Regions from separate parts of the Streptomyces sp. NPDC002867 genome, predicted to be linked through region 1. Evidence: riboswitches for the same ligand, from Rfam matches in the RefSeq annotation. Region 1 holds a riboswitch; the other holds the start of a gene.

Region 1 (4,207 bases):
GGTAGAAGACGGCGACGTCGCCGGCCTTCGCCTCGCCCGCGTCGGTGAGCCGGTCGATCTCGTCGGCGACGAACTGGGCCTCGTCGTGCTCGGTGTCCGCGACATAGCCGGTGATCCGGGCGCCCGCGCCCGCGTTCGTCCACAGGTTCTTCGGGCGGCGGGACTCGTTGCGCTCGATGACCGCGTTGGCGGCGGACAGGATCGTCTGGGTGGAGCGGTAGTTCTGCTCCAGGAGGATCGTCGTCGCGTCCGGGTAGTCCTCCTCGAACTGGAGGATGTTGCGGATGGTCGCGCCGCGGAACGCGTAGATCGACTGGTCGGCGTCACCGACGACGCACAGTTCGGCGGGCTCCAGGTCCTCGTACCCCTCGCCCACCAGCTCGCGCACGAGCGTGTACTGGGCGTGGTTGGTGTCCTGGTACTCGTCGACGAGGACGTGCCGGAAGCGGCGCCGGTAGTGCTCGGCGACGTCGGGGAACGCCTGGAGCAGGTGGACGGTGGTCATGATGATGTCGTCGAAGTCCAGCGCGTTGGCCTCGCGCAGCCGGGCCTGGTACATCCGGTAGGCCTCGGCGAGCGTCTTCTCGAAGCCGTCCTGCGCCTGGTCGGCGAAGGTCTCCTCGTCGATCAGCTCGTTCTTCAGATTGGAGATCTTGGCGCTGAAGGACTTCGGCGGGAACTTCTTCGGGTCCAGCTCCAGGTCGCGGCAGACCAGCGACATCAGGCGCTTGGAGTCGGCGGCGTCGTAGATCGAGAACGACGAGGTGAAGCCCAGCTTCTTCGACTCGCGGCGCAGGATGCGGACGCAGGCGCTGTGGAAGGTCATGACCCACATGGCATGGGCACGCGGGCCGACCAGGTGCTCGACGCGCTCCTTCATCTCGCCGGCGGCCTTGTTGGTGAAGGTGATCGCCAGTATCTGGCCGGGGTGCACGTGCCGGGTGGCCAGAAGGTGGGCGATGCGGTGGGTGAGCACGCGCGTCTTGCCGGAACCGGCCCCTGCGACGATGAGCAGCGGGGAGCCGGTGTGGACGACGGCGGCGCGCTGCTGCTCGTTCAGCCCCTCGAGCAGGGCGGCCGCGTCGACGGCAGGCCGGGGCGCGCCGTCGCGGTAGTACCCGTCGCGGGCCGGCGGCACGTCGTAGGCGCCCTGGAAGAGGTCGTCCGGGATCGGTTCCGGAGCCGACTCCTCGGGGGGCGGAGGGGGCTCCTCGCCGTGGGGCTGGAGGTCCGCCAGGAAGCTGTCGTCAAAGAGGCTGCTCATCGCTTATCGAGTCTAGGCGGCCGGACCGACAACCGGGCCCGCATGCCCATACGGGGTAGGTCACATTCCGTGACCGTCCCTGCCCGGCGCGCCACGCCGGTGCCGGATATGCGGCCGGCACCGAAAAAGGTCACGAAAATGTATCGGACATATCGAACATCAACCTTCACAGCCCGCACACGAGTTGGCTAGCGTGCTCGACCAGACGGCCCGCACCCCTCCCGGCGAACCGCGCCGAACGGGTCGACTCCGCCGAATTCGGGCTGCCCGGGAGGCAGTTCGGAACCGGGGACCCGAACTATGCACAACCGGGGTGAATCGGACCGCCTGTCCACGGTCCGTAGGGCATCTTCCGTTCTGCCCGAACCCGACAGCTAACCCGGTAGGCGGTCCACGGAAGAAGGAGATGCCGGCCTTGGCGTCGCATCGCAGGATCCGCAGCCGCAGCACGAAGCCCTCCCACGCCGTCGGGTTCACGACGGCCGCCCTCGCCGGCGCCGCCCTCCTGTCGACACAGAGCGCCACCGCCGCGCCCAGCGACCCCAAGCCCTCCGTCGAAGAGGTGCAGAAGAAGGTCGACGACCTCTACCGGCAGGCGGGCAGCGCCACCCAGGAGTACAACAAGGCGAAGGAGGCCACCGCCGAGAAGCGCCGCGAGGTCGACACCCTGTTCGAGGAGGCGGCCACGCGCGCGGAGAAGCTCAACGAGTCGCGTCGCGCCCTCGGCGCCTATGCCGCGGCGCAGTACCGCACCGGCGCGGTCACCCCGACCGCGGCGCTGCTGTTCGCGGACAGCCCCCAGGCGTACTTCGACCAGACGCAGCTGATGGACCGGATGACCGACCAGCAGCGGACCGCCGTCAGCGACTACGAGACCCAGCGCGCGGCCGCGGCGAAGCAGCGGGCGGAGGCGACGAAGCGGCTGGAGTCGCTGACCGACTCCCAGCAGGCCCTGCGCACCAGCAAGGAGAAGGTCCAGACGAAGCTGGCCGAGGCGCGCACTCTGCTGTCCGAGCTGACCGCCGAGGAGAAGGCCCGGCTGGCGGCGATCGAGCGCGAGAAGGAGGCGGAGGCCCGGCGCAGGGCGGAGGCGAAGGCGAAGGCCGAGGCGGAGGCCAGAGCCCGCGCCGAGGCCGAGGCGGAGCGGCAGCGCCAGGAGGGCGACCAGCCGCCCCCGGAGACGGGCACCGGGACCGGCGACGACTCGTACGCGACCAGGGCCGACGAGGTCCTCGCCTTCGCCCGCGCCCAGATCGGCAAGCCGTACGTGTGGGGGGCGACGGGCCCGTCCTCGTACGACTGCTCGGGGCTCACCCAGGCGGCCTGGAAGGCGGCGGGCGTCGATCTGCCGCGCACCACCTGGGACCAGGTGGAGGTGGGGCAGCGCGTGGCGACGGCGGACCTGCTCCCCGGCGATCTCGTCTTCTTCTACGACGACATCAGCCACGTCGGCATCTACATCGGCGACGGCAAGATGATCCACGCGCCGAAGCCGGGCGAGAACGTCCGCGAGGAGTCCATCTACTACATGCCGATCTACGGCAGCGTCCGCCCGGTCTGACCCGGTCGCTCACCCCGCGTGCCCGGACGGTCCCGCCGTCCGGGCACGCGTGTGCCGGGGGTCGGTCAGGTCCAGAGCGTCGCGATGAAGACGTTCGCGACCGTCAGACCGCCGACGGCGCCGAAGAGTGCCTTGTCGACCCGTTCCTCGTCCCGCTTGACGTAGACCAGGCCGAGGATCACCACCAGCACCGCCAGCTTGATGGCGATCTTCAGGTTGTTCACCGTCTGGTCGTCGGCCTGGTTGAGGCCCACCAGCGCGACGCCGGTGATCAGCATCGTCAGCGCACCGTGCAGCATCGCCGGGTTGAAGCGGGCCGTGCCCGCGCCCATCGCCTTCATCTGAGTCAGGAAGCCGCCCAGCAGGGAGGCGATGCCGATGATGTGCAGCGCGACGAAGACATTGATGAGTACGTCCATGGGGCGGAGCCTAATCGGCGCCATACCACCGTCCGGCGGCCGGGGGAGCCCGATCGCGGCGTTCGGTCGGCCCTGCGCCGCAATGCGGCCGGGCACCGGCGCCCGGCGCACAGAAAGCGGACATCGCCGTCCAGGTTCGGGCACTTCCCGTCGTCACCCCTCCGCCCCGGGACCGCCCGGTTTAGCGTCAGCGCCCAGGTGGCCGGCTCCCCACCGCCGTCGTGCAGCCGGACGGCTCGGCCGCCCCCGCCGAAAGATCCGGCGGCGTACCGCTCCCCTGTGCGGTACGCCGCCGGACCGCAGGTACGCAGGAAGGACGTGTACGCCCCGTGGCAGCGCACCGGAAGCCGAGGCAGCATCCGCTCACCGGGCCGGCCGCCCGCACCGCAGCCACCCTCGCGCTCGCAGGCGCGGCGACCACGACCGCGCTCGACGGCTCGGCGCACGCCGAGCCCCGTCTCACTCCCGCCCAGCTCAAGGCCCGCGTCGACCGGCTGTACCAGGAGGCCGGGGAGGCGACCGAGAAGTACAACGGAGCCAAGGAGCGGACGGCGCAGGCCCGCGGAGCGCTCGACGAGCTTCGCGACGAGGCCGCCCGCCGCACGGAGCGGCTCAACGCCTCCCGCAACGCACTCGGTTCCGTCGCCACCGCGCAGTACCGTTCCGGCGGCATCGATCCCGGCCTGCAGCTCGCGCTGACCTCGGACCCCGACGAGTACCTGGCGCGCGCCTCGCTCGCCGAGCGGGTCGGCGAGCGGCACGCGGCCGCCGTGGCCGGTGTGCACCGCCGGCTCGTGGACCTCGGCCGGCTCAGGGCCCAGGCTGGCGAGCGGACGGCCGAACTGGAGCGGCACCGCCGCGAACTGGCACGACACAAAGCCGTCGTGAAGGACAAACTGGCCGCCGCCGAACGACTGCTGGCCCGGCTGACCGCCGAGCAGCGCACCGCGTACGACGCCGGAC
Region 2 (4,207 bases), on a different contig from region 1:
CGCTCACGGGTCGTCGCGGAGAGCCCGAGCCCCTTCGCGAGGTACTGCTCGGTGCCGCCCCACGTCTCCTCGATGGTCTCGAACGCGGCGGACAGATAGGTGGCGCGGGCGTCGAACAGCGGGCTCAGCAGCTCCATGACCTGCGCCGACATGGCCTCGGGGGAGTCGTCGCCGCGCTTGATCTTGTAGCGGCGGTGCGGGTCGTTCGACTTCAGGTAGTCCGCCTCGATCGCCTCGCGCTCCACGCCGACGGCGAGCAGGGTCACCGCGATCGACAGGCCGGCGCGGTCCTTGCCGGCCGCGCAGTGCATCAGCGCCGGGACGCTGTCCTCGGCCAGTGCGTGCAGGACGCGGCTGTGCTCGGCGGTCCGCTCCTTGATGATCATCCGGTAGGAGGCGATCATCCGGGCGGCGCCCTTGCCGTCGGCCAGGATCGACTTCAGCTGGTCGAGGTTGCCGTCCCGGACCATCTTCCAGAACTCCGCGCCGTCGGCCGGGTCGCTCAGCGGGAGATTCACGTTCCGCACGCCCGGGAGCTCGACGTCCGGGCCTTCCAGCCGCTGGTCCGCCGCATTGCGGAAGTCGAAGATCGTGTGCAGCCCGAGGGACGCGAGGAAGGCGGCGTCGCCCTCGGTGGCGTGCGCGAGGTGCCCGCTGCGGTAGAGCCTGCCGTGCCGCACGCGCCCGCCGTCCACGGTCGGCAGTCCGCCCACGTCCCGGAAGTTTCGCACTCCGGCCAGCCGGGGTTCGGTCGACGGGGCCTGCGGCAGCTGCTGCGTCACGTGGACTCCTTCAGGCGACGGCCGTCGGCGCCGGTCGCCGACGATGGCGCGATCCGACGATACGGCACAGGTTCATCAGGCAATCATGTCGGTCGTGATGCGTTCCGTGCCCGCGGGCGTGGCGGGGGCGGCCGCCCCGGCACTGTCATGAGGGCCGGGGCCCGCGGGCGCACCCCCGCACGACGCACCCGGGCTCCGCGTGAATGGCAGGCGCCGTGATCGAAAACCGATGAGTGGGGCGGCCCGATTCCCTTTGGGTGAAAGGGGCCTGCCGTCATTCGCGTGGTGTTTCTCCGGGATGCGACTGGCTGAATTCAGGCTGACCGGAAGCGGGCGGTGAGGAGCTCCGTCGCCGGCCGCGCGGCGGCAGGGGACGAAGTCGGGCGTTGCGGACGGTGCTTGGTGCCCAAGTGCACGCTTAGGCGATTATTTGTGCCTTCTGTCCGAATTGAGCCCTTGCGGATAACGTGCCCCGTCTACGGGGGAGATGGGGTACGGCTCGTGAGCAGGATCATATTCGTGACGGAACGTGCCTGCTTTCCCCGTGTCAATTCCGTGGTCAGCAAGGGAATTGACTGTCACTCGTCCACGGAGGGTGACGAGTGGGGCGGCCCGGAAATCGCGACCGGGAAAGCCGGGGGAAATTCGCGGCTTGTTCCGCCCGGTGTACTCGCCTACGGTCACGCTCAATCCGGACGGACCGCCTAATCCTGCCGCCGACCGGACTTCGAACCCACCCACGCGTGGCAGGAGCGGGGGACCCAGGTAGTACGCCGTATCCGGAGAATCCGGACGGCTCGGGGTTAATTCGCGCAACCAGCGCGAACGGGCATCTCCAGCCCGAACCCGACAGCTCACCTCGCAGGCGCCGGAGAGGAATGCGCCATGCCCGGAAAGGGTAAGCACCGCCGTCCCAAGGCCAACCCCGTCAGCCGCGGCCTCGTCGCCGCCGGTACGGGCAGCGCCGCCATAGCCCTGCCGCTGCTCGGCGCAACCGGCGCCAACGCCGCGACCCCCGCCGCCGCTCCCCAGAAGGCCGCTCCGGCCTCGGCCGCCGCGGCCGCTCCGACCGCGGCGAAGGCTCCGAAGACGTACACCGTCGTCGCCGGCGACTACCTTGCCAAGATCGCCGACGAGCAGAACGTCCGCGGCGGCTGGAAGAAGCTCTACAACGACAACCGCCGTGCCATCGGTGCGGACCCGGCGCTGATCCACCCGGGTCTTGAACTGACCATCAACGCGAAGTCGAAGGCGAAGAAGGACCCCGGGCCGCGCTCCGAGTCCACGTCCCGGTCCTCGCGCGACGCCTCGCGTGCCGCGGCGCCCGCCCCTGCGGCTCCCGCCACAAAGGCCCCCGCCACAAAGGCCCCCGCCACAAAGGCCCCCGCCACAAAGGCTCCCGCCGAGAAGGCCGCCCCGGCGTCCTCCGGCTGGACCGCCCCCGTCGGCGGCGGTGTCTCCACGCCGTACCGCGCGTCCGGTGCCATGTGGTCCAGTGGCTACCACACCGGCGTCGACTTCATCGCCGGCAGCGGCACGAGCGTGAAGTCCGTCGGTCCGGGCACCGTCGTCTCGGCCGGCTGGAGCGGCTCGTACGGCAACGAGGTCGTCATCCAGCACGGCGACGGCACCTACTCGCAGTACGCCCACCTCTCGTCCCTGTCCGTCTCCAGCGGTCAGAGCGTTGCGGGCGGCGAGCAGATCGGTCTGTCCGGTTCCACCGGCAACTCCACCGGTCCGCACCTGCACTTCGAGATCCGTACCAGCCCGTCGTACGGCTCCGACATCGACCCGCTGGCCTACCTGCGCCAGCACGGCGTCTCCATCTGACGTACACCGGCGGCCCGTTGGGCCGCCGGCCGCGCATCCCTCGTTCCGTCCGGCGGCGGAGCGGGGGATTCCGCGTATTCCGGCTTGACGGAAACTTGACAGGTGGCATAGATCACCTCCCGTCAACCCCTCCTTACGGTCGCGTAGGTCACATCCGTAAAGGAAAGATGTGCTCCCGTGGCAGACGATTCGAGAACAGAGAACAAGGGCTCATTCGGGTCGTACGCGGCGATCGGTGACAGCTTCACCGAGGGCGTGGGAGACCCCGGCCCCGACGGGACGTACGTCGGCTGGGCGGACCGGTTCGCGGTACTGCTCGCCGACCTGACGCCGGAGCACACCTTCCGGTACGCCAACCTCGCCGTACGCGGCCGCCTCCTCGACCAGATCGTCGACGAGCAGGTCCCGAGGGCCAAGCAACTCGCCCCCGACCTGGTGACGTTCTGCGCGGGAGGCAACGACATCATCCGGCCGGGCAGCGACCCGGACGACGTGGCCGAGCGGCTCGAGCGGGCGGTCGCCGACCTCAAGAACTCGGTCGGAACGGTCATGGTGACCACCGGCTTCGACACCCGGGACGTGCCGGTCCTGCGTCATCTGCGCGGAAAGATCGCCACGTACACCGCGCACGTGCGGGCCATCGCCGACCGCCACGACTGCCCCGTCCTCGACCTGTGGTCGCTCAAATCCGTTCAGGACCGGCGTGCGTGGGACGCGGACCGACTGCACCTGTCACCCGAGGGCCACACCCGCGTCGCCCTGCGCGCCGCCCAGGTGCTCGGTCTCGACGTGCCCGCCGACCCCGACCAGCCCTGGCCGCCGCTCCCGCCGCGCGGTGCCTTCGAGGTGCGGCGCGACGACATCCAGTGGGCGCGTGAGCACCTGGTGCCGTGGATCGGCCGGCGGCTGCGGGGTGAGAGCTCCGGCGACCACGTGGAGGCCAAGCGCCCGGACCTCCTGCCGCTCTGAGCCGAGGCGGCACAGTGCCCGGGGCACGCGCCCCGGGCGCCGGCGCCCCGGCTAGCGGGACGCCGTGAGCGCCTCGCGGTCCACCCCCAGCTCGCGGGCCAGCGCCTCGTCCGTCCACTGCAGCATCGCCGCACGGGTCAGCGAACCCGCGTACGACGTCATCTGCACGGCGAGCCCGTCGAGGAACGCCGTCAGACGCCAGGCCGCGGCCGCCGGGTCCTCGCACGGGAACTCCCCGGCCTCCGCGCCCTCCGCGATCACCTCGGCCAGCGCCGCCTTCCACTGCTGGTCGAGGGCGCGGGCGACCTCGCGCAGGGTCGGATCCCGCAGGGAGGCGGCCCAGGCGTCGATCCACAGCCGCCAGCCCTTGGCCTGGCCGGTCGGGGCGTACCAGCGGACGGCCGTCCGCAGCCGGCGCAGCGCGGAGGTGCGCCGCCCGAGGATTTTGCGCAGGTGGGCCAGGTCGGCGTCGGCGGCATGCGTGAACGCCGCGGCGACCAGCTGTTCCTTGGACGAGAAGTGGTAGAGCACCAGGGCGCTGGAGACGCCGAGGGACGAGGCGACATCGGCGATCCGCACGGCCGCCACGCCCCGCTGCTCGATCTGCTCGACAGCCGCGTTCAGCA

What was found. A riboswitch is a leader RNA that binds a small molecule or an ion and turns the genes downstream of it on or off. The one in region 1 is predicted to bind cyclic di-AMP.
Region 2: another riboswitch for cyclic di-AMP. It lies ahead of ACWD0A_RS10910 (M23 family metallopeptidase); the one in region 1 lies ahead of ACWD0A_RS04655 (NlpC/P60 family protein).

Annotation. Positions count from the first base shown of each region.
Region 1 covers NZ_JBSFUR010000004.1:15,375-19,581, forward strand. Annotated here, with positions in the region: gene pcrA (DNA helicase PcrA) at 1-1,264, opposite strand, end outside; cyclic di-AMP (ydaO/yuaA leader) riboswitch at 1,505-1,668, shown strand; gene ACWD0A_RS04655 (NlpC/P60 family protein) at 1,671-2,825, shown strand; gene ACWD0A_RS04660 (hypothetical protein) at 2,891-3,244, opposite strand; gene ACWD0A_RS04665 (NlpC/P60 family protein) at 3,574-4,207, shown strand, end outside.
Region 2 covers NZ_JBSFUR010000008.1:198,276-202,482, forward strand. Annotated here, with positions in the region: gene ACWD0A_RS10905 (tyrosine-protein phosphatase) at 1-782, opposite strand, end outside; cyclic di-AMP (ydaO/yuaA leader) riboswitch at 1,507-1,665, shown strand; gene ACWD0A_RS10910 (M23 family metallopeptidase) at 1,668-2,612, shown strand; gene ACWD0A_RS10915 (SGNH/GDSL hydrolase family protein) at 2,790-3,581, shown strand; gene ACWD0A_RS10920 (TetR/AcrR family transcriptional regulator) at 3,633-4,207, opposite strand, start outside.